4 regions of the Hymenobacter weizhouensis genome follow, and region 1 is predicted to be linked to each of the others. Evidence: riboswitches for the same ligand, from Rfam matches in the RefSeq annotation. Region 1 holds a riboswitch; each other region holds the start of a gene.

Region 1 (5,684 bases):
CGGCGGCTACGCCTACCGAGCGGGAGGCGTCGTTCACGTGCACCACGGGCCCGGAGTAGTTGGGCGCAATCTTCACGGCGGCGTGCAGGCGCGAGGTAGTGGCCCCGCCGATGAGCAGGGGCGTGTGCAGCCCGCGGCGCTCCATTTCCTGGGCCACGTACACCATTTCGTCGAGGCTGGGGGTGATGAGGCCGCTCAGCCCGATAACGTCGGCGCCCTGCTTCTGCGCTTCGTCCAGAATCCGGTCCAGCGGCACCATCACGCCCAGGTCCACGATGTCGAAGTTGTTGCAGGCCAGCACCACGCCCACGATGTTCTTGCCGATGTCGTGCACATCGCCCTTCACCGTGGCCAGCAGGATTTTGCCGGCCGTCTGCCGCTCGGAGCCTTCCTTTTCAGCTTGCAGATAAGGCTCCAGGTAGGCCACCGCCTTCTTCATCACCCGCGCCGACTTCACCACCTGGGGCAAAAACATCTTGCCCGCCCCAAACAGGTCACCCACCACGTTCATGCCCGCCATCAATGGCCCCTCAATCACGTCGAGCGGGCGGCCCACCTGGCGGCGTACCTCCTCGGTGTCTTCCTCGATAAACTCCGTAATGCCCTTCACCAAAGCGTGTTGCAAACGCTCGGCCACCGGTAGACTGCGCCAGGCGTCGGCTACTACCTCCACCTTGTCCTTCTGCTTCACGGTTTCGGCGAAGTCCACGAGCCGCTCGGTGGCGTCGGGGCGGCGGTTGAGGAGCACGTCTTCCACCAGCTCCAGCAGGTCCTGGGGCACCTCATCGTACACGGCCAGCTGGCCGGGGTTCACGATGCCCATGTCGAGGCCGGCCCGGATGGCGTGGTAGAGGAAGGCCGAGTGCATGGCCTCGCGCACCACGTCGTTGCCGCGGAACGAGAAGCTGATGTTGCTGATGCCCCCGCTGGTGAGGGCGCCGGGCAGGTTCTGCTTGATCCAGCGCACGGCTTCGATAAAGTCCAGGGCATAGCCGCGGTGCTCCTCGATGCCGGTGCCCACGGTGAGGATGTTGGGGTCGAAGATGATGTCCTCGGCCGGGAAGCCGACTTCATTCACCAGGATGTCATACGACCGTTTGCACACCTCGATTTTCCGCTCAAACGTATCCGCCTGGCCGGTTTCGTCGAAGGCCATGACCACCACGGCGGCCCCGTACTGGCGCACTTTGTGGGCGTGTTCTTTGAAGGCTTCTTCGCCTTCTTTCAGGGAAATCGAGTTGACGATGCTCTTGCCCTGCACGCACTTGAGGCCGGCTTCCAGCACGCTCCACTTCGAGGAGTCGAGCATGATGGGCACGCGGGCAATGTCGGGCTCCGAGGCAATCAGGTGCAGAAACGTCGTCATGGCCTGCTCCGAGTCGAGCATGCCTTCGTCCATGTTCACGTCGAGCACCTGGGCGCCGCCCTCCACCTGGTCGCGGGCCACTTGCAGGGCCGCCTCGTAGTTGCCGGTCCGGACGAGCCGCGCAAACGCCCGGCTGCCCGTCACGTTGCACCGCTCGCCCACGTTAACAAACAAGCTGTTGGGGGTAATGTTGAACGGCTCAAGGCCGGCGAGACGGGTAGCCTCACCCCCTAGCCCCCTCTCCTTCAGAGAGGGGGGACTAGTTTCTAGTTTGCTAGAGCTAGATTCTAGAACTAGTCCCTCCTCTCTGAAGGAGAGGGGGCTAGGGGGTGAGGCTACCCGTGAGGCCAATGTCCTGGGTCTGTACCGCTCCGCCAGTCGGCTCAGTTCCGCAATGTGCTGGGGCGTGGTGCCGCAGCAGCCGCCCACCACCGTCACGAGGCCGTCTTTGAGGTAGCCTTCCACTACGGCGGCGAATTCCTGGGCCGACTCGTCGTAGCCGCCGAAGGCGTTAGGCAGGCCGGCGTTGGGGTAGGCCGAAATGTGCACGTCGGCCAGGCGGCTTAGCTCTTTGATGTAGACCTTGAGCTGGTCGGCGCCGAGGGCGCAGTTGAGGCCCACGCTGAGCAGGGGCAGGTGGCGAATGGAATTCCAGAAGGCCTCTACCGTCTGGCCGGAGAGCGTGCGGCCGGAGGCGTCGGTGATGGTGCCCGAAATCATGACCGGCACCGGCCGGCCGCCTTCGTCGAAGAACTGCTGCACGGCGTACAGCGCGGCCTTGGCGTTCAGCGTGTCGAAGATGGTTTCGATGAGCAGGGCGTCGGAGCCGCCGTCTACGAGGCCGCGCACCTGCTCGTGGTAGGCGGTGGCCAGCTCATCGAAGGTTACGGCCCGGAAGCCGGGGCGGTTGACGTCGGGCGAAAGGGAGGCCGTGCGGTTGGTGGGCCCAATGGCCCCGGCTACGAAGCGGGGCTTGTCGGGGGTGCGGGCCGTAAACTCGTCGGCCACCTCGCGCGCCAGGCGCGCCGACTCGTAATTCAGCTCATAGACAATGTCTTCCAGCCCATAATCAGCCTGGGCAATGGTGGTGCCGCTGAAAGTGTTGGTTTCCACCATGTCGGCGCCGGCTTCAAAGTAGTCGGCGTGAATCTGGCGGATGATGTCGGGGCGGGTGAGGCTGAGCAGGTCGTTGTTGCCGCGCAGGGGCTTGGGATGCTCCGCGAAGCGCGTACCCCGAAAATCGGCCTCCTCCAGCGTGTAGCGCTGAATCATGGTGCCCATGGCGCCGTCCAGAATCAGCAGGCGCTGGCGCAGAATGTCGTGCAGGGGCGAGGCGGTGGCGGAAGCGGCGAGGGTTGGCATATCGGCTCTTCTAAGAAAAACGGCAGCGAAAAAGTGCCTATCCAGAAAGAGCCGCGCGGGAAGCGCCGGTTCCGTACTTATCTTCTTTCGGCTTCAGAAGGAAGCTGAAATGGGAGTTAGCACCTTGTTGTGTTGCAGGTTGCTAAGACGTCATCGGGCCCAATCCCTCGGTCTTTCTGGATAAGTAACAGGGCGAAGATACGGCACAGCAACCCGGAATCCAATTTCACCTGAAGTTGCTAGGTTTGCCGCAGCATGTATCGAGGCGGTGTATACAGTTGATAAATCGTCCTGCTGCTGCCGACGCTAGAGGCTAACCGTCATGCTCCATCTGGCGTCCGCGCAGCCGGAGGCGGAGTCGAAGCATCTCTACCGCTGGCTAACTCAATCGTTCAACGAAGCAGTAGAGATGCTTCGCGGGGCGGACGCCAGATGAAGCATGACGGCCTGATGCGCTCTGGACGACTGTGTAAACCGCTTTATCTTATTTCTGCTATATGAACCGTTCGTATCTGCGCTGCTGCTGGCTAGGGCTGTTGCTGCTGGCCTTCGCTCTCCGTGCTCAAGCCCAAGCCCAAATCCCGCTGAAACCCGCTACCGGCCTGCGCGGCACCTATTACGCTGGCGAAAACTTTGAGCGGCGCGTGCTGACCCGCACCGACCCGGCCATCGACTTCAACTGGGACTTCGACGCGCCCGGCCCCGGCCTGCCGCCCGAGTCGTTTTCAGTGCGCTGGACTGGCTGGCTGCTCGCCCCGGAAACCGGCACCTACACCTTCCACCTCACTGTGGACGACGGCATGCGGGTCTGGATTGGGGGCCGGCAGGTGCTGAATGAGTGGCGCTACCAGCCTACCATGAGTGCCTCGGCGCCTATGCGCCTCACCGCCGGCCGCTACTACTCGGTGCGGGTAGAGTATTTTCAGGGCAGCCGCCACACTCGCGCCTTTTTGGGCTGGACCCGGCCTTCCGCCCCCAAAGCTGCTCCGGAGGCCATTGCAGCCCGCCACTTCACCGTAGCCCTGCCTACCACCGCCACACCTCTGGGGCCGCCTAAGTCGACGCCTCCCGCGTCGGGCGGCACTGTTGGCATTGTGGCGGGGCCGCCTGCGAGCCGGGCGGAAGCTACCACCCGCACTCCCGTGAAGCCCAGCGCGGGCGTGGCGGTGGCGGGCAAGCTGCCGGCCGGCATCGGGCTACGGGCCACCTACTACGCGGGTTCGGTGCGGGGCCCGGCCGTGCACAGCCGCGTAGAGCCGGTGCTGAGTGCCACGTGGCAGGGGGCGCCGCCCGCCCCCGGCGTGCCGGGCCAGGGCTTCTCGGTGCGCTACACCGGCTACGTGCGGGCCCCCGAAACGGGCGTGTACGTGCTGCACACCGAGTGGGACGACGCCCACGACGTCCGCCTTGCCGGCGAGGACATCCTGAGCATGGAGAAGTATGAACCGGAGTTCTTCGGCCCCAACAACGGCGTAATTCCCGTGGATGTGGCGCAGTACTACGAGGCCGGCAAGTTGTACGCGGTTGATGTGGCCTATAAAAACGTGCGGGGCCGCGTGTCGCGGGCAGTGCTGTCGTGGGCGCGGCCGGCGGAGCTGGGCCGGCCTACCACGCTGGAACAGGCGTTTGCGGCGGCCAAGGGGCGGCGCCTCACCGTGGTGCCCCAGCAGCTGCTGTACCCCGAGCTGCCGCGGCCCCTGCCCGAGCCACCCGTAGCAGCTGCTCAGCCGGTGCGGCCGAGCCGACTGGCCTTGCCTCCCAAGCCAGCCGTGGCCGCCAGAACTCCCCGGCCGGCTCCGCCCGCGAGGCTCCAGCCGGCCGCTCGGCCGCGTCCGGTGGTCACGGGGCCGCGCCCCGCACCCGTGGTGCCCGATACCATGCTGCCTGACCTGAGTGCTCTGAGCCGCGGGGCCGCCGTGACGCTGCCTAACCTCTACTTCACCCAGAGCACCGCCTCCCTGCTGCCGGCGTCACGGCCCGTGCTCGACGCCCTGGCCCGCACCCTGACCGCGCAACCCCAGTTGCGCCTGGAAATAGCTGGCCACACCGACAACGTGGGGGAGCCGCGCCTGAACCTGCGCCTCTCCGAGCAGCGGGCCCGCGTGGTGCGCCGCTACCTCATCGGGCAGGGCATCGACTCGGTGCGCCTCACGGCCCGCGGCTACGGCGGCACCCGCCCCGTGGCCGACAACCGCGACCCGCAGCAGCGCCCCCGCAACCGCCGCGTGGAAGTGGTGGTGCAGTAGCCAGGCGGCCAAGAACTTGTATGCTACAGTGCTAGATCAGCTCCGCAGCCTAGAGGGACCTCCGAGCTGCGATGGTACACCGTGGAAGTAATGCCAAATGGGGCTACACCTCTGCCGGCTCGGCAACTGCCGGTATTTCGGCTACCGCGCAGGGCGTGGGGGCGGTGGGCTCACCCAGCACCTGCTGATGCAGCTGTCCCCAGTCGCGGAGGGAGGTTAGCACGGGGCGCAGGGTGAGGCCGTGGGGCGTGAGCGAGTACTCGACGCGGGGCGGCACCTCGGCGTAGATGCGGCGGTGGACCAGGCCGGCGTCTTCCAGCTCCCGCAGCTGCTGGGTCAGCATCTTCTGCGTCACGCGCGGAATCTGGCGCTGCAACTCCCCAAAGCGCAGGGTGCCGCGCTGGGCCAGGGCCGAGAGAATGAACACCTTCCACTTGCCACCCAGCACATCCAGGGCCGCCGTAATGGCACAGACAGGAGCTTTCTTGGTCTTCTTCATAAAATAAGCTGTTGATTATCAGTATCAGTTACTAAAAGGTACTGGCCTTACTTTCGGGTACCTACTTGACAAAAGTATCCTGCTTGGCTCACCTTTACAACGCCCTGCACCACCCCGGTGCAGGCCACATACCCCACTGTATACTATGAGCAAGCTCACCGGAAAAATTGCCCTGATTACGGGCGGCAACAGCGGCATTGGCCTGGCTACG
Region 2 (5,684 bases), 2.1 Mb from region 1:
CTGAGCCAGTACAACCGCCGGCAAGGCCGCATACACGCTAGTGGGCACCGTGCCCAGTACCTGTAGCGGGGGTTGTCGTTGGCGGTAGCGCCAGAGCAAAAAACCAATGGTTGCCACCTGCCCTGCCACAGTCGCCACAGAACTGACTACCACTGACTTGCGGTGAATGACTTCATTGAAAATGATAAAAACCGGTAGGCTAACCACCAGCATGATAAGCAAGAACCACCCAAACGCGCCCCAGCTTTCCTTGATGGTTGGATATGCCGGCTCGGGGCGGGCAGCGGAGACAGGCATCTCCGAAGCAGTGATTTCCATGGATAAATCAGGTTACATACTGAGCCTGCAAGCTATTCGGTAGTGTGCACAAAACCCAATAGCCGGCACCTTACGGCTCCGGCTGTTGGGTTTTGCAGTTGCATGCATATGAAGAGGGTTGCAACAGCCCTTAGCCCTTCGGCGGCGCGGAGTTAGGCCGGCTGCCGAAGCTGCTCCTGCCGCAGCTTGCTATGCTTGCGGCCGTAGCCGTAGTAGATGGCCAGTCCCAGGGCCAGCCACACAGCCAGCCGAATCCACGTGTCCAGGGGCAGGGAGGCCATCATCAGCAGGCAGGTCAGGATGCCCAGAACGGGCACCACCGGCACCCAGGGCGTGCGGAATCCGCGCGGGGCGTCGGGCTCCTTTTTGCGCATGATGAGCACGCCCAGGCACACCATCACGAAAGCCAGCAGCGTGCCAATGCTGGTCATTTCGCCCACCACGGCAATGGGCACGAAGCCGGCAAACAGAGCAATGAACAAGCCTAGCAGCAGCCCCGATTGCAGGGGCGTGTGAAACCGCTCGTGCACCCGCGCAAACACCGGTGGCAGCAGGCCGTCCTTGGCCATGGCGAAAAACACCCGCGTCTGCCCCAGCAAATCCACCAGAATCACCGACGTGTACCCGATGATGATGGCCAGAATCACGGCCGAGGCCAGCCAGGCGTAGGGCGTCTTTTCGATGGCAATGGCTACGGGCGCGGCGCTGTCCTTGAACTCGGTGTAGTGGGCCAGGCCCGTAAGCACGTGCCCAAACAGCACGAATAGCACCGTGCAAATCAGCAGGGAGCCGATGATGCCGATGGGCATGTTGCGCTGCGGATTCTTGGTTTCCTGGGCCATCGTCGCCACAATGTCGAAGCCGATGAACACGAAAAACACCACCCCGGCCCCGCGCAAAATGCCGCTCCAGCCAAACTCCCCAAACACGCCCGTGTTCTGCGGGATGTAGGGCTGGTAGTTGGCGGGGTCGATGTACTGCCAGCCCAGGGCAATAAACACCAGCACCACCGACACCTTCAGGGTCACGACCAGGGCGTTGAACCAGGCCGAGCCCCGCGTGCCGCGCACTACAACCAAAGTAATGGCGGCCACGATGAGCATGGCCGGCACGTTCAGCAGTCCGCGCACCGTGCTGCCATCGGCCAGGGCGGCCGTTTCAAACGGCGACATCACCAGCTGCGGGGGCAGGTAGACGTCGTACTTGCTGAGAAACTTCACCAGGTACTGCGACCAGCTGATGGCCACCGCCGCCGCACCCACCGAGTACTCCAGAATCAGGTCCCAGCCGATAATCCAGGCGAACAGCTCGCCCATGGTGGCGTAGGCGTAGGTGTAGGCTGAGCCGGCCACCGGCACCATGGCGGCAAACTCGGCGTAGCACAAGGCCGAAAACGCGCACCCTACGGCCGCCACCATAAACGACAGCGTAACGGCCGGCCCGGCGTTGTTGGCGGCGGCCAGGCCCGTGAGGGAAAACAGCCCCGCCCCGATAATCACCCCAATGCCAATGGCAATCAGGTTAAAGCCGTTCAGGGTTCGTTGCAACGTGCCAGCGCCCGATTCGGCGGCTTCCTGCCGCAGCAGTTCCAATGATTTTTTCAGCATACATCAGTGTATAAGAGGGTGGCGCAAAGCGGACTTCGCGGATTGGTGGCGGCTGCCATGCTGCTGGTAAGCCGGTTGTTTCCTGGCACGTACCGCAGCCCATCTGCTTTCGGCAGCGGTGGCTGGCAGGATAAAAACTTACAAGGGAAAGAGGAGCGGCGTTCGTAGCACACCGCAGCGGGAGCTATCCGCCTGCATCAGCAACAACAGCCGGCGGGCCAACACCAGGTGCCGCTTACGCGCAGACGCAAGAAGGCAGTACACGGAACACTGGAGGCGAAAAAACGGGGCGGGATGTCCACGGCAACTTGTTTTTATATGATCAGCGAGTAGTTGCGCCGACCTTCGGTTGGGCACCGTTCCGCAGCTTGCGGAGGGTTGCCGGCGCTTCAGCGAGCCTGTCTCTCAGCGCCTCTGTATAAAAACAATCCTTCAATAAGGTAAAGAATTGGTGCGGCAAAGCTACGTCCGGCCGGCTCGACGTGCAACCTTCCGCCTCCCGCCCGGCCAGCCCCGACTATTTTTTGGAGGTAAGGTTTAATTCGGCAATTGAATTTTTTGATTTTATCTGCCGCGCCAGCACTAGAAGCGCTTGGCACTCAGACTACCTTTCGTGCCACTTAAAAGCCGTTTAGCTCGCTACGTAGGCAGTTCATTTCTTTTCTTATGAATTAAACCTTTCCCATATGCTGCCGTCTCAGAGCCATGAAAAAGATTGTTGTTTTGCTCGCCGCATTCTCGTTTGCCGCGACTGTCGCCTCGGCCCAAACGGCCCCGGCCCCCACCCAGCGCCCCGCCCAAGCTGCCCGCGCTCAGCAGGCCCCGAAAACCCCTGAACAGAAGGCCGACCGCGCTGCCCAGCACCTGACCAAAAAGCTCGGCCTCAGCGCCGCCCAAACCGAGCAGGTACGGCAGCTGCACCTGGCCCGTATTCAGCAGCAGCAAGCCCGCAAAGCCGCCAGGGCCCAGTACGACGCCCAGCTCAAGCAAATCCTGAGCGCCGAGCAGTATGCCAAGTACACCCAGCTGCAAGCCGAGCGCCTGCAGAAGCGCAAAGCCCGCCACCAAAGCCCACAGCAAGGCAAAAGCTAAGCTCCGGCTGCTTCCCTGAAAACGCCCCGACGTACGCCGTCGGGGCGTTTTTTATGGCTTTGTCATTCTGAGGTGGCAGCCGCTTGCGCACTGGCAAACCAGCGCATGCGGTAGCAGTTCATGGCGGTTTCGCCGAGTTGCTCCAGCAGCTTGTAGTTGGCTACGGCTCCCACGGCGGCCCCAATCACCGGCACGAGCTGGGCCAGCTTGGCCAGGTCGATGTAGTCGCGGTATTCCTGCTGAAACGTGCGCCAGTCGAACTCCTGCACGTCGGGGGGCAGGGTGTGGCGGTAGGCGTCCCAGTCGGCCAGGCGGCGGTAGGTGTCGTTGCGGGTGTGTTGCCCGCTGAAGGCCAATTGAAACACGTGCAGCAGGTAGACCCGCTCGGCGTAATCGTGCACGTCGTGCCCGTAAAGGGCGGCTATATCGAAGAGCAGCTTGAGCTTGAGGCCGAGCAGCAGCGGAAAGTCGGCCAGGCCCAGCAGCAGGCCCCCAGCTCCGGTTACGCCACCTTCCACGGCGGCCGTGTTGCGGTAATAGCGAATGCGGGTGCGCACGGCCGTTTCGCGCTCGGCCAGCGTGCCTTCGCGCAGCGGCTTAGCGGTAAGATGCTGCGAGCCAAACAGCACGCCCCGCACCATCTCCCGAATAGCTGTGGTAATGGCCTGATGCACCTTTTCCGGCAGCAAGGCATTCAGCCGGGCCTGTACCCGCCGCGTTAGGCGGTTCACCAGCGTCGGGGGCCGCTGCATCTGCCGCTGCCAGGCCGCCAGTTCAGCCCGGATGGTGTGGTCGTAGCTTTCGAAAGTTGATGGCATAAGCTATTCTGGTTCCTGCAACTGGCGCTGCACGTCAGCTTTCAGTACCGGCAAATGCCGTTTCAGGATGGCCCATACAATTACGTCGTCAATGTTGTCGTACGAATGGATCAGACGGTTGCGGAAGTCCACCATCTGTTGCTGCCAAGCGTGAGGCTCGACGCGGACTTGGTAGCTGTACGTGCTGGTCATCGTAGTAAAATCAATACAGCAACGTATACCTGAAATGACATCGTACCCGCGTAGAAAAGCCACTTCATATACCGTATGTCATCAACTGTAATATTGGTCGGTGAAATTGTTCTGACAACTCCATATTTCGACATTGTGCTCGGTACGAATTCTCGCGAGTATTTTCGCCAGAACAAGGCCCGGATTATGTGATACAGTCCGAAAGCTAATAGCGGTAAAATGGCAGCTGTAGGATTAAGTAAACTCAGAACGCCCGTTATCAGAAGCCACAGTGCCGAAACTGTTACGTTGCGCAGTCGATCTACTAAAACGGAGGAAACTAATAGCTGCGCTATGATATAGCTCACCGCATAATAATAAGCAGCATGTACCTGTATAAAAGCACCCGAACTACTATTTAACACATAGTTGAAATAGTTTAGCACGTATCCACCAAATACGAAGAGTAGATAACCACCTAATAATACCCAATCGTGCCGGGACACTCTACTCAGAACAAGCCCTGCGCAAAGAATTTTCACAAGCAACTTTTGGCGGTGGTCTAAAGCGTGGTTTTGCTACCTTAGGCGATGCTTCAAACAACGCTCACCTGCGCCAAATGTGGCAGCACAGCCTTGCGTAAGAACGGCCATAGCCACGGCAAGGCCAAGTATCGGTGCCTGAACTGCCGCCACCAAGCGGCCTTGCACCCGGCCGCTCCGCGCAAAGCGGCGCAGTACGCCCACGTGGAAAAACTGCTAGTCGAGCGCGTCTCGCAGCGGGCCATCGTGCGCCTGACGGGCGTGGCGCGCATGACGGTGGCCAAACTGGCAAAAAAAAGCGCGGGCGCCAACGCGCCCACGGCCCAAGCCGCGCCGGCCACGGGTGCTGGAACTGGATGAAATGTGGACGTTTGTCGGCCACAAAAAGCGCAAAACATGGCTCTGGCTGGCCGTGGAGCGCTCCAGCCGCCGCATCGTGGCCTGGGTGTTGGGCGGCCGGGGCCGCGCGACGGCTCGGCGCCTGTGGCGCGCTTTGCCGGCCGAGTACCGTACGGGCACCTGGTACTTCACCGACGAGTGGGAAGCCTACCAGGGCGTATTGCCAGCCGGCGCCCACCGGCCCAGTCCCAAAGGCAGCGGCCAGACCAGTATCGTGGAAGCTATCAATTGTTCACTACGCCAAAAGTGCGCCGTGCTCGTGCGTAAATCCTGTTCCTTTAGCCGCTGCCGGACCATGCACCGCATCCGTATTCAACTCGTCATTGACGAACACAACCGGCAATGCCACCTGAAGCAAACGACCAGCAAAACCACGCTTTAGACCACCGCCCAACTTTTTAATTCACCGCAACTTATACATCCGCTCAATTATCTCCACCACCTTCACTCCTTCCTCCACATTGGTGGCAGTGCCGCCCTGGCGCAGGGTTTCTATCACGTGGTCGATGACCTGCACGTGGTTGGCGGCGGAGCCTTGGTAGGGGCCGTACTGGTTGGCGGGGTTGGTGGGCGGCAGCGGAGGCAGCTCGTAGCCTCGCAGATGGCAGTAGTCTACCTTGTCCATGTATTGCCCGCCGAGGCGCAGGCTACCGTGCTCGGCCACCACGGTCAGGGAGCTTTCCAGGTTCTGGTCCCACACGGCGGTGCTGTACTGCAACGTGCCGCTGCCGCCCCGC
Region 3 (5,684 bases), 430 kb from region 1:
CCCGTCAACAAGCAGTACGCTACTTCCTACAACGGCATTAAGTTTCTGGAAACCACGGGTATGGGTACCTTGCAAGGCCGGGCCCTGCGCTACGACGCCATGGCTGCCACTCATCAGGGCCACGTGCTGCTCATCTACGTCTCAGCCCCACCCGACGCTTTCTTCACCCACGAGGCCCTGCTCACGTCCATCCTGCACAGCATGGCACCCTACCGAGGCCGATAAGCCAGTGCTGCGCGGCCTCGCAGCCCGGCAGCCTTCACGTTAGGTCAGGTGGCAAGTCCTGGTGTCAGAACAAGGTTGAGGAGCTGTTTTTGCAACGTTGGAGCGAAGTAGAGACGCAAGATTTTGCGTCTCCTCGTTGGACAAAACGCACGCAGGAAGACGCAAAATCTTGCGTCTCTACCTCGTTCAACCAACCTGCTAGCTTAGCCCAGACCGGAGCCTTTTAGTGGTACGATGATTCCGGCCGAAGGTCAGCGTAGTAGCTCCGGTCCTTTATGGCCTCCCACAAAAAAGGCCCCGCTGCGGCTGGCAGCAGGGCTTTTTCGTGTTTTTTGGACTGGGTTTTCCGTCTGTGTTATTCGGTTTCGAGGCGTAGCTCCGAGCCGTCGGTGCCTTTCAGGGTCAGCTTGTCGTCGGTCAGCGTTACCACATCAAAAACGTTGGCGTTGGTAGCGCCGTTGGGAGTCATCGTAATTTTCTTGCCGGCCTGGTCGAAGGTGTACTTGCCGCTTACGGCGCCGGCGTTGGAGCTCATGTTGTACTGGCCGTTGGCGAAGAACGTCACCCGTTCGTCTTCTTCCGAGTCGGTCTGCTTCACTTTGTCGCCGGTAGCGTCCAGCTCCTTGTCGGTTTTCCAGGTTTTGCTGTCTTTGCCGTAGAGCATGTTGACGCCTTCCACCTTGCCTTCTTTGCTGCTGCACGAGGCGGCAAACAGGGAGAGCAGTACCAGTAGGCTGGCCAGGTAGCGAAACGGAGCAGAAATCGTTTTCATGAGATGCGAGAGTTGGGGGTTAGGAGAGTGAAGAGGATGCCGGTCATTCAGCCCTGGGCTGCGGCCGGCTTGCGCCTCTTACGCGGCCTTTTGGCAAGATGTTAAGCTCCTCACTCAGAATTTTGGCTCCTATAACCTATTGCCGTGGCTGGCGTAAGAGGCCCTGACGCCGTGACCATCAGCCAGATGCCCTACGGCCTTCCCCTCCCACTCCTAACTCATTGCACCATCATGGGACTGTTTGACTTCCTCTCGGATAAAGGCGAAAAACAACCGGTTCAGCCCGCCAACCAACCCAAGCCGGCCGGCGGCGCCACCGATTTCTTCGGCAATGCCAACGCCGCCCAGCCGGCTGCCGCGGCCCAAGGCGAAAAGTACACCGTGGTAAGCGGCGACTCGCTGTCGAAAATTGCCAAAAACCACTACGGCGACGCCAGCAAGTGGCACCAGATCTACGATGCCAATAAAAGCATCATCGGCTCCAACCCCGACCACATTGAAGTAGGCCAGGTCCTGACGCTACCCAAGCTGTAAGCTTGCTGGTTTATCTATTCTGAAAAAGCCGCTCATACTGGGCGGCTTTTTTTGTTGGGCCGGGGTGATGCCACGACTTTCTTAATCGTGATGTCACTATCATTGAACGACTTATTTAAGCGTGCAGGAGTCAGCAACGATAGTGGTACCACAAACCCCTCGGGAATCTGGGGCGCCATACCGGTCCAACAAAAAATTTTGCTGACTGCTTGCACTTATCCTTTTCGGGTATACATTTGCATCACCACACCGGTACTCCCCCGCTCGCGGCGGGGCAGTTTGTTTGAGGATTTATACAGAAGCGGCGAGAGAACAGGCTCCGTGACCCGCTGGCAACCTTCGACCGCGCGAAAGGTGCCAATTCCTGCCCGCTCCGGCTCCGGCCGGCGGGACATATAAGCCGAGTACCATGGAAAACTCCTTCGCCTTCGATTACCTGTTCCCGTTTGCTCCGGCTGCTCTGCGCGCCGCTCAGCCAACGGGTTTTTGCGTTGTGCCCCCTGCGGCCCGCACTACCTCCCGAATGCGAATGCGCTGCTGTTGCGGCGCTTGTTGTTGCTGTTGCTAGCCTAAGGCTCTTCGGCGCTCCTCCCCTCTTCCAGCTCTACCCGGCGGTGCCTCCGTGGCCTCCGCTAGGCTCTCCCGCACCCTGCTAGCCCTTATCGCCAGGTTTTCTGGCAGGCTCCGGTGCGGCTCCCGCCACGCTCAGCGTGGCCTTTCAGCTCGTCGCTCACTCCCTCCTTTTTTCCCGTCAACCTTCTCAACATCAGCACCCGTATGTCCACGCAAAGCCTCCACTTCGAAACCCTGCAACTCCACGCCGGCCAGCAGCCCGACCCCGTAACTGGTTCGCGCGCCGTGCCCATTCACCAGACCACCAGCTACGTGTTCAAGAACGCCGAGCATGGGGCCAACCTGTTTGCCCTTAAGGAGTTCGGCAACATCTACACCCGCCTGATGAACCCCACCACCGACGTGTTTGAGCAGCGGGTGGCAGCTCTGGAAGGCGGCGTGGCAGCCTTGGCCGTGTCGTCGGGGCAGGCAGCGCAGTTCATTGCCCTGAACAACATCCTGCAAGCCGGCGACAATTTCGTGAGCACGGCCCACCTGTACGGCGGCACCTACAACCAGTTCAAAGTGGCCTTCAAGCGCCTGGGCATTGAGGTGCGCTTCGCCGACGGGGACCGGCCCGAGAGCTTCGAGCAGCACATCGACCATAATACCAAGGCTATCTACCTGGAAACCATTGGCAACCCTAGCTTCAGCATTCCGGACTTTGAGCGGATTGCCGCCATTGCCGAAAAGCACGACCTGCCGCTGATTGTGGACAACACCTTCGGGGCGGGCGGCTACCTGTTTCGGCCCCTGGAGCACGGCGCCCACATCGTGGTAGAATCGGCTACGAAGTGGATTGGCGGGCACGGCACGAGCATTGGCGGGGTGATTGTGGACGGCGGTACCTACGACTTCGGCAACGGCAAGTATCCGCAGTTTACGGAGCCTTCGGAGGGTTACCACGGGCTGGTGTTCAACGACGTATTCGGCAAGAACGGCCCCTTCGGCAACATTGCCTTCATCATCCGGGCCCGGGTGGAAGGCCTGCGCGACTTCGGCCCCTCGCAGAGCCCGTTCAACTCCTTCCTGCTCCTGCAAGGCCTCGAAACCCTGAGCCTGCGCGTGGAGCGCACCGTGGAAAACGCCCTGCGCATTGCCACCTGGCTGGAGCAGCACCCGCAGGTGGAAGCCGTGAACTACCCTGGCCTGCCGAGCAGCCCCTACTACGCCCTGGCGCAGAAATACCTGAAGCGCGGCTACGGCGGGGTGCTCACCTTCGCCATCCGCGGCACCAAAGACACGGCCACGCAGTTCATCGACAACCTCAAGCTGGTGAGCCACTTGGCCAACGTGGGCGACGCCAAAACGCTTATCATCCAGCCTTCGGCTACCACCCACCAGCAGCTGAGCGAGGAGGAGCAGCGCGCGGCCGGCGTCACACCGACCCTGCTGCGCCTGTCGGTGGGCATCGAGCACTTCGACGACATCCGGGCTGACCTGCAACAAGCCTTCGACGCGGTGCGCGACGCCGCCACCCCGGACGCCGACAGCGGCAGCACCCTGCTGCCCCAACCCGAAATCGAACACGCCGCCACGCTGGAAGTCTAATACCAGGGGGTTGAGAGGCCGGGCGGTTTGGAGAGAGGCTGCCCGGCCGCAGCTTCCAGCACCGCGGCGCGCGGGTGGTGCCCAGGCTTTTGTGAGAGAGGAAGCCTGGTAACCCCACCACCCGCCCACAGCCGGGGCGGAGCCACCTGGCTCCGCCCGCAGGCTTTTGGTTAGACCTGAGACAGTGAGAGGTGAGAAGTGAGACGATGTTCTGGCTGCCCGGCCCTTATCAGTTCTATCCGACTCCATTCTGTTTTTTCATCCTGCTACTTCTTCCAGTTTCCTCATACCCAACCATCTAGAGCTTATCCTAAAGCTAAAAGCTAGAGTTAGAGTCCCCTCTCCTTTTTCGGACAGGGGGTTGGGGGTGAGGCGACTAGAGCTAGAGCCGCCAAGGGGCTCATCATCACACCATGTCCTTAGAAGAACCGCACCTGTTCCTCCTGCCCCGGCCGCTGCGCCTGGAAGGCGGGGCCGTGCTGCCGCACGTGGCCGTGGCCTACCACACCTTCGGCCAGCTCAACCCGGCCCGCGACAATGTGGTGTGGGTGTGCCACGCCCTCACGGCCAACGCCGACGTGCTCAGCTGGTGGCCGGGCCTGTTTGGGGCGGGCTGCCACTTCGACCCTGAGGAGTGCTTTATCGTGTGTGCCAATGTGCTGGGCTCCTGCTACGGCACTACCGGCCCGCTCACACCCGACCCGACTACCGAGCAGCCGCTGTTTCAGCAGTTTCCGCTGGTGACGGTGCGCGACATGGTGGCCGTGCATGAGGCCCTGCGGGAACACCTGGCCCTGCCGCGCATCCACACCCTGATTGGGGGCTCCCTGGGTGGGCAGCAGGCGCTGGAGTGGGCCGTGCAGCGGCCCCAGCTTATCGAAAACCTGGTGCTGCTGGCCACCAACGCCCGGCACTCGGCCTGGGGCATTGCCTTCAACGAGGCCCAGCGCCTGGCCATCTTCGCCGACCCCACCTACCACGCCGCCACGCCCGAAGGCGGCGTGGCGGGCCTACAAGCGGCCCGCGCCGTGGCCCTGCTCAGCTACCGCAGCTACGATGCCTATCAGCGCACCCAAACCCACCCCGACCAGGAAGCCCTCGACGACTTCCGGGCCAGCTCCTACCAGCGCTACCAGGGCCAGAAGCTTGTCAACCGCTTCAATGCCTACGCCTACGTAACCCTGTCCAAAGCCATGGACTCCCACCACATCGGGCGGGGGCGCGGCGGGGTGAGGGCGGCGCTGGGCCGCATCCGGGCCCGCACGCTGGTACTGGGCATCAGCTCCGACGTGCTGTTTCCGCCCGCCGAGCAGCAACTGCTGGCCCGCTACATTCCGGGGGCCATGTACGCCGAAATGGATTCCCAGTTCGGCCACGACGGCTTTCTGATTGAAACCGCTCAGATAACCCATTTCCTCGAACGATTCACCGTCCAGACCTATGTCCACTGAGGCTAAGAAAGTCGTCGTGCCCAATTCGTCGGAGCCCGGCACCCTATTTATTTCCATCGACAAGCAAGCCGAGTACGCCCGGACGGTTGGCCGGGCACGCCCCTGGCGGGTGGGGCTGGTGGGCTTCGGCTGCGTGGGCCAGGGCCTGTACGACATCTTGCAGCAGCGCCCCGACGCGGGTTTTGACATTACGCGCATCGTGGTGAAAAGCCGCGACAAAGCCCGCTCCCTGCCCGCCGAGCGGTTCGAGTACGACGCTCAGGCGTTGCTCAATGATGCTTCTTTGGACGTGCTGGTGGAGGTGATTGACGATGCCGACGCCGCTTTCCGGCTGGTGGCCGAGGCCCTGCGCCGGGGCCGGCGCGTCGTGACGGCCAACAAGGCCATGCTGGCCCGCCACCTGCCCGAGCTGGTGCAGTTGCAGCGCGCCCACGGCGGCACCCTGCTCTACGAGGCGGCCGTGTGCGGCAGCATCCCCATCCTGCGTACCCTCGACGCCTACTTTGGCCCCGAGCCCTTGCGCCGCGTCACGGGCATCC
Region 4 (5,684 bases), 2.2 Mb from region 1:
CTAGATTCCTCGCTCCGCTCGGAATGACAGACAAGGCATTCACTCATTCACTCATTCACTCATTCACCTTTTGGGTATCGTTCAGCGGCAGGGGCTGCGCAACACGGTTATTTCGTATGTGGGGCTGGGGCTGGGGTTTGTGAGCACGGCCCTGGTCTTGCCCCGCATTCTGACGCCGCAGCAGCTGGGTCTCACGGGCACGCTGTCGTCCATTGCCACGCTGTTTGCGCAGGTGGCGGCGTTTGGGTTTGCCAGCGTCGGCATTCGGTTCTTTCCCTACTTCCGCAGCCGGGAGGCTGGGCATCATGGCTTCCTGCCCTTCCTGCTGGCCGTGCCCCTGCTGGGCTTCGTGGTGGTAGCCGCCCTGTACTTTCTGGGTGAGCCCCTGGTTCTCAGCTTGTATGAAACCGATGCGGCGCTGCTGGGTTCGTTCTACACCTGGGGGGCCGTGCTGGCCTTGTTCACGCTGCTGTATTCCTTGCAGGATGCCTACCTGAAAGCCCTGTTTCACACGGCGTTTTCCTCGTTTGTGCAGGACATCCTGCTGCGGGTGCTCATCGTGAGCGGGGCCCTGCTGCTGGCGGGCGGCTACCTGTCGTTTCGGGGGTACGTGCTGTGGTTTGTGGGGGCCAACGGGCTGCTGCTGCTGCTGCTTACGGGCTATGTGGCGGCCATCGGGGAGCTGCACCTGCGGCCCACGCGGCAAGTGCTGGCCGTGCGGCCCGTGCGGGAGCTGCTGAGCGTGGGCGCTTTTACCCTGCTCAGCTCCCTGTCAGGCACCATCATCATGTACATCGACATGCTTATGGTGGGGGCGCAGGTAAATCTGGCGGCGGCCGGCATTTATCAGGTGGCATTTTATATCAGCACGGCGCTGGCTATTCCGGCCCGCTCCCTCAACAAGATTGCCTTTCCGCTGCTGGCCGACTACTGGAAGCAGCAGGACCTGCCCCGCATGGCCGACTTCTACCGCCGCACTACCCGCCTGAACACGCTGGTGGGCTGCCTGCTGGCCCTGGGCATCGGCCTCAATCTGGACTTTATCTACTCGCTCATGCGGGCCGACTACGCCCAGGGCACCACTGTGGTCCTGCTCCTGCTCGGCAGCCGCCTCTTCGACAGCATCACCGGCGTCAACGGCCTCATCGTCGTCACCTCGCCCCGCTACCGCTTCGACCTGATTTTCAATACCTGCCTGGCCGTGCTGACCGTGGTGCTCAACGCCGTGCTGATTCCGCGCCTGGGCCTGATGGGTGCGGCTGTGGCGGCCGTGGCAGCCCAGGTCAGCATCAACCTGGCCCGCACCTGGTTTGTGTGGCACAGCTACCGCATGCAGCCCTTCACTTGGCGCATTCCGCTCATCCTGCTGATTGCCGCCACCGCGGGCTTCCTGGCGTGGTTGGTACCGGCCCAGGCCTCGCCCCTGCTCACCATGCTGCTGCGCTCCACGGTGCTGACGGCCGTGTACGCCGGGCTGGTGCTAGCCACCAACGCCGCCCCCGAAGCCACAGCCCTGTTGCGGCAGCTATGGGCGCGCGTGTGCCGCTAAAGACGCAGCGGGCAGAGCAAAAATCCGCCACAAACAAAGTATGCGCGTTTTGGCTTTTAGGCGCCTAGTATCTAGCATTTCACTGATTTACAGCGGTGTATCATCTTTAACACAACTTACTGCCAGTAACTATTCATTTAAAAATTTGGAAGTATAAAATTCTGGCTGCTACCTTTAGGGCACCAATTCTTTACCCCACTGAAGGATTGTTTTTATACAGAGGCGTGGAGAGACAGGCTCGACGAAACGCCGGCAACCAGCGGAAGCTCTGCAACGGTGCCAAGTCCTGACCATATAAAAACAACAACGCCGTGAAACCCTTTCACACCACCGCTGCTCCCGCATTCGTCACCTCCCCCGCCGTACAGCATGGGTGTTGTGGTATGCTGTGCATGGCGTGTTGTTGTTAGGGCCCCCGCTTTCCTTCTTTTTTGCTGGTAGTGTGCTGATACTAAGCCTGCTGGTGCGCGTAGCTGCGTAGCCCGGCCGTTCACACTCCCGCGCCTTTCGCCCCTGCTGTTTCTGTTGTAGCCGCGCTGTGCGCGGCCCCAGCCGATTTCAGCTTTCGGGGGCCATGTCTGGCCGGAACTCGCCCCTGGTGGCGCCTTCCACTCCCCCTTTGTTTATGTCCGCAGTAGCAGAAGCTACGCCGGCCGTCCATGCCTTGCTGGACGAGCTGCGTCCCCGCCTCACGCAGGCGTCGGCTCTGGACCGCCTGCGCCTCGTGGCCGAGCGGTATCCGGGGCAGGCGGTGTTTTCCACTTCCTTCGGGCTGGAAGACCAGATACTCAGCCACCTGATTTTCGCCCACGACCTGCCCATCGAGGTATTCACCCTCGACACGGGCCGTAATTTTCAGGAAACCTACGCCACCTGGAATAAGACGCTGCTCAAGTACGGCAAGTCCATTCAGGTGTACTTCCCGCAGCAAGAGGCCGTGGAAAGCCTGCTGCTCAGCAAAGGCCCCAATTCCTTTTACAACAGCGTGGAAAACCGCAAGGAGTGCTGCCACATCCGCAAGGTGGAACCACTGAACCGAGCCCTGGCGGGCCGCCCGGCCTGGGTAACCGGCATTCGGGCCGAACAGTCGCAGAACCGGCAGACCATGGAGCCGGTGGAGTGGGACGCGGCGCATAACCTCATTAAGATTCATCCGCTGTTCGACTGGACCTGGGAGCAGGCCCTGGCTTTCGTGCAGGAGCATGGCGTGCCCGTCAATCCGCTGCACCAGCAGGGTTTTGTGAGCATAGGGTGTGCGCCCTGCACCCGTGCCATCCGGCCGGGCGAGGACTTCCGGGCCGGGCGCTGGTGGTGGGAAGACCTGTCGGCCAAGGAATGCGGCCTGCACGCCACGCACAACGGCCCCGACCCGGTGGTGGAGCCGGTGCCTGCTTCCGGTTGAAAGCCGCAGCATGCAGAACGTCATGCTGAGCGCAGCCGGAGGCGAAGTCGAAGCATCTCTCCCGCTTCGTTGAACAAGCGTCAGGAGTTAGCCAGAGGTAGAGATGCTTCGACAAGCTCAGCATGACGGTTACCACTAAACAGTATTTCTCCGGCCTGGCCGGGCTTTTTTCAGCCAGAAACTCCTGGCGCCGAACAAGCTAAAGCGTGTTCTACATGACTCAATTTGATTATCTCGACCGGCTTGAAGCCGAAGCCATTCACATTCTGCGCGAAGTAGCCGGGCAGTTTGAGCGGCCTGCCCTGCTGTTTTCGGGCGGCAAAGACTCTATTGTGCTCACCCGCCTGGCCGAAAAGGCCTTCCGGCCCGGCCGCTTTCCGTTTCCGCTGGTGCACGTGGATACCGGCCACAACTTCCCCGAGGTGCTGGCTTACCGCGACGAGCTGGCCGCCCGCCTGGGCGAGTGGCTGATTGTGCGCCGCGTCGAGGACACCATCCGGCGCCAGCGCCTGCGCGAGCCGGGCGGCAAGTACCCCAGTCGCAACCCCTTGCAGACCTACACCCTGCTCGAAACCATCGAGGAGTTTGAGTTTGACGCCTGCATCGGCGGGGCCCGCCGCGACGAGGAAAAGGCCCGCGCCAAGGAGCGCATCTTCTCCGTGCGCGACGAGTTTGGGCAGTGGGACCCCAAGCGCCAGCGCCCCGAGCTGTGGAACATCTACAACGGCCGCATTCAGAAGGGCGAAAACGTGCGCGTATTCCCCATCTCGAACTGGACCGAGCTGGACGTGTGGCGCTACATCCAGCGCGAAAACATTGCCTTGCCTGACATCTACTTCGGCCACGAGCGGCGCTGCGTGGTGCTGCCCTCGGGCCAGCTGCTGGGCCTCACCGAGCACCTGCGCCTCGACGAGGACGACGAAATTGTGACCCGGCAGGTGCGCTTCCGCACCGTGGGCGACTCTACCTGCACGGCCGCCGTGGAAAGCTCGGCCGCCACCGTCGAAGACATCATCCAGGACCTGCTGCTGGCCAAGGTAAGTGAGCGGGGCGCCACCCGCCTCGACGACACCATCTCCGAAGCCGGCATGGAAGACCGGAAGCGCAACGGGTATTTCTGATTTAGAAGTGAGATATGAGAGGTGAGAAGTGAGAGTTTTTGGCTTGCCCTTTCCTCATCAGTATTCCTAACTACACCCTCATATTCTTCACCGTCCATCTCACTTTTCACCTCTACCTTCTCACCTCTCCGAAATGGACTTACTTCGATTTATCACTTGCGGCAGCGTGGACGACGGCAAAAGCACGCTGATTGGGCGGCTGCTGTACGATTCTGAGTCGGTGTCGCTGGACGTGCTGGCGGCCCTGGAGAAGCGGCAGGCGTCGGGCGGCACCGTGGATCTGGCCTTGCTGACCGATGGGCTGCGGGCCGAGCGGGAGCAGGGCATTACTATCGACGTGGCTTACAAGTACTTCACCACGCCGCGCCGCAAGTTCATCATCACCGACGCGCCCGGCCACGTGCAGTACACCCGCAACATGGTGACGGGCGCCAGCAACGCCGACCTGGCCATTGTGCTGGTGGATGCCCGCCAGGGCGTAGTTGAGCAAACTCGCCGCCATACCCTGATTGCCGCTCTGCTGGGCATTCGGCACTTCGTGCTGGCCGTGAACAAGATGGACCTGGTAGGCTACGACGAGGCCGTTTTCGCCCGCATTGCCACCGACTACGCCGCCCTCACCACCCACTTCCACCTGCCCGCCGCCACGGCCATTCCGCTCAGCGCCTTGCTCGGCGACAACGTGGTGAAGAAGTCGGCCCAGCTGCCCTGGTACACCGGCCCCAGCCTGCTGGAGCACCTGGAACGCGTGCCCGGCGCCTCCGAAACGGCCGCCGCTTCCCGCTTTCAGGTGCAGTACGTCATCCGGCCCCAGACTGCCGAGCTGCCCGACTACCGCGGCTACGCCGGCCAGGTGCTGAGCGGGCAGTACCGCCGCGGCCAGCGCGTGCGGGTGCTGCCCTCGGGCCTGGAGTCGGAGATTGAAGCCTTGGAAGTAAACCAGCAGGAAGTAGAAACGGCCGTGGCCCCGCAGGCCGTGGTCATCCGGCTGCGCGACGATGTGGACGTGAGCCGCGGCGACTCGCTGGTGCCCGTCAGCAGCGAGGAGGAGCCGACCCTCACGCGGGAGCTGGAAGCTACGCTGTGCTGGATGAGTGAGCAGCCCCTGTGGCCCGGCCGGAAGCTGCTGCTCCAGCACCACGCCGCCCTGGTGAAGGCCGCCGTGCCGGCCATTCTCTACAAGGTGAACGTGCAGACCTTCAACCGCGCCGCCGCCGACTCGGCCCAGCTCAACGACATTGTGCGGGTGCGCCTGAAAACCGCCCAGCCCCTGGCCGTGGACCTCTACCAGCACAACCGCGCCACCGGCTCCTTTATCCTGGTAGACGAGCTGAGCGGCGACACCGTAGCCGCCGGCCTCGTCGAAGCCGCTAACTCGGAGTACTTCACTACTCCGGTTCAGCCGCCGGTGGTGTTTTCAATTTAGAATGTCGTGAAGAACGTCATGCTGAGCTTGCCGAAGCATCTCTCCCGCTTCGTTGCGGATACCTGCTTTGAAGCTAACGATTGAGTTAGCCCCCGGTGGAGATGCTTCGACTGCGCCTCCGGCTGCGCTCAGCATGACCCCTCTTTTTCACTCACCACCTCACTACTCACCACTTCACCATCTCAC

What was found. Region 1 has a riboswitch for S-adenosylmethionine ahead of metH (methionine synthase). Riboswitches for the same ligand answer to the same signal wherever they lie in the genome.
Region 2: it holds a riboswitch for S-adenosylmethionine, as region 1 does, so the genes downstream of both, OIS53_RS06720 (amino acid permease) here and metH (methionine synthase) in region 1, are expected to answer to the same signal.
Region 3: it holds a riboswitch for S-adenosylmethionine, as region 1 does, so the genes downstream of both, OIS53_RS17445 (O-acetylhomoserine aminocarboxypropyltransferase/cysteine synthase family protein) here and metH (methionine synthase) in region 1, are expected to answer to the same signal.
Region 4: it holds a riboswitch for S-adenosylmethionine, as region 1 does, so the genes downstream of both, OIS53_RS06655 (phosphoadenylyl-sulfate reductase) here and metH (methionine synthase) in region 1, are expected to answer to the same signal.

Annotation. Positions count from the first base shown of each region.
Region 1 covers NZ_CP110139.1:3,772,992-3,778,675, forward strand. Annotated here, with positions in the region: gene metH (methionine synthase) at 1-2,728, opposite strand, end outside; SAM riboswitch class I at 2,803-2,915, opposite strand; gene OIS53_RS15790 (PA14 domain-containing protein) at 3,226-4,974, shown strand; gene OIS53_RS15795 (winged helix-turn-helix transcriptional regulator) at 5,078-5,473, opposite strand; gene OIS53_RS15800 (SDR family oxidoreductase) at 5,619-5,684, shown strand, end outside.
Region 2 covers NZ_CP110139.1:1,626,001-1,631,684, forward strand. Annotated here, with positions in the region: gene OIS53_RS06715 (CPBP family intramembrane glutamic endopeptidase) at 1-318, opposite strand, end outside; gene OIS53_RS06720 (amino acid permease) at 471-1,925, opposite strand; SAM riboswitch class I at 2,237-2,350, opposite strand; gene OIS53_RS06725 (hypothetical protein) at 2,631-3,017, shown strand; gene OIS53_RS06730 (EcsC family protein) at 3,080-3,835, opposite strand; gene OIS53_RS06735 (HepT-like ribonuclease domain-containing protein) at 3,839-4,027, opposite strand; gene OIS53_RS06740 (IS1/IS1595 family N-terminal zinc-binding domain-containing protein) at 4,597-4,908, shown strand; gene OIS53_RS06745 (IS1 family transposase) at 4,892-5,329, shown strand; gene OIS53_RS06750 (Gfo/Idh/MocA family protein) at 5,351-5,684, opposite strand, start outside.
Region 3 covers NZ_CP110139.1:4,205,508-4,211,191, reverse strand. Annotated here, with positions in the region: gene OIS53_RS17460 (hypothetical protein) at 1-225, shown strand, start outside; gene OIS53_RS17455 (lipocalin family protein) at 581-997, opposite strand; gene OIS53_RS17450 (LysM peptidoglycan-binding domain-containing protein) at 1,229-1,531, shown strand; SAM riboswitch class I at 1,820-1,933, shown strand; gene OIS53_RS17445 (O-acetylhomoserine aminocarboxypropyltransferase/cysteine synthase family protein) at 2,309-3,694, shown strand; gene OIS53_RS17440 (homoserine O-acetyltransferase family protein) at 4,108-5,145, shown strand; gene OIS53_RS17435 (homoserine dehydrogenase) at 5,135-5,684, shown strand, end outside.
Region 4 covers NZ_CP110139.1:1,607,381-1,613,064, forward strand. Annotated here, with positions in the region: gene OIS53_RS06650 (lipopolysaccharide biosynthesis protein) at 71-1,549, shown strand; SAM riboswitch class I at 1,759-1,850, shown strand; gene OIS53_RS06655 (phosphoadenylyl-sulfate reductase) at 2,175-2,951, shown strand; gene cysD (sulfate adenylyltransferase subunit CysD) at 3,167-4,072, shown strand; gene OIS53_RS06665 (sulfate adenylyltransferase subunit 1) at 4,206-5,498, shown strand.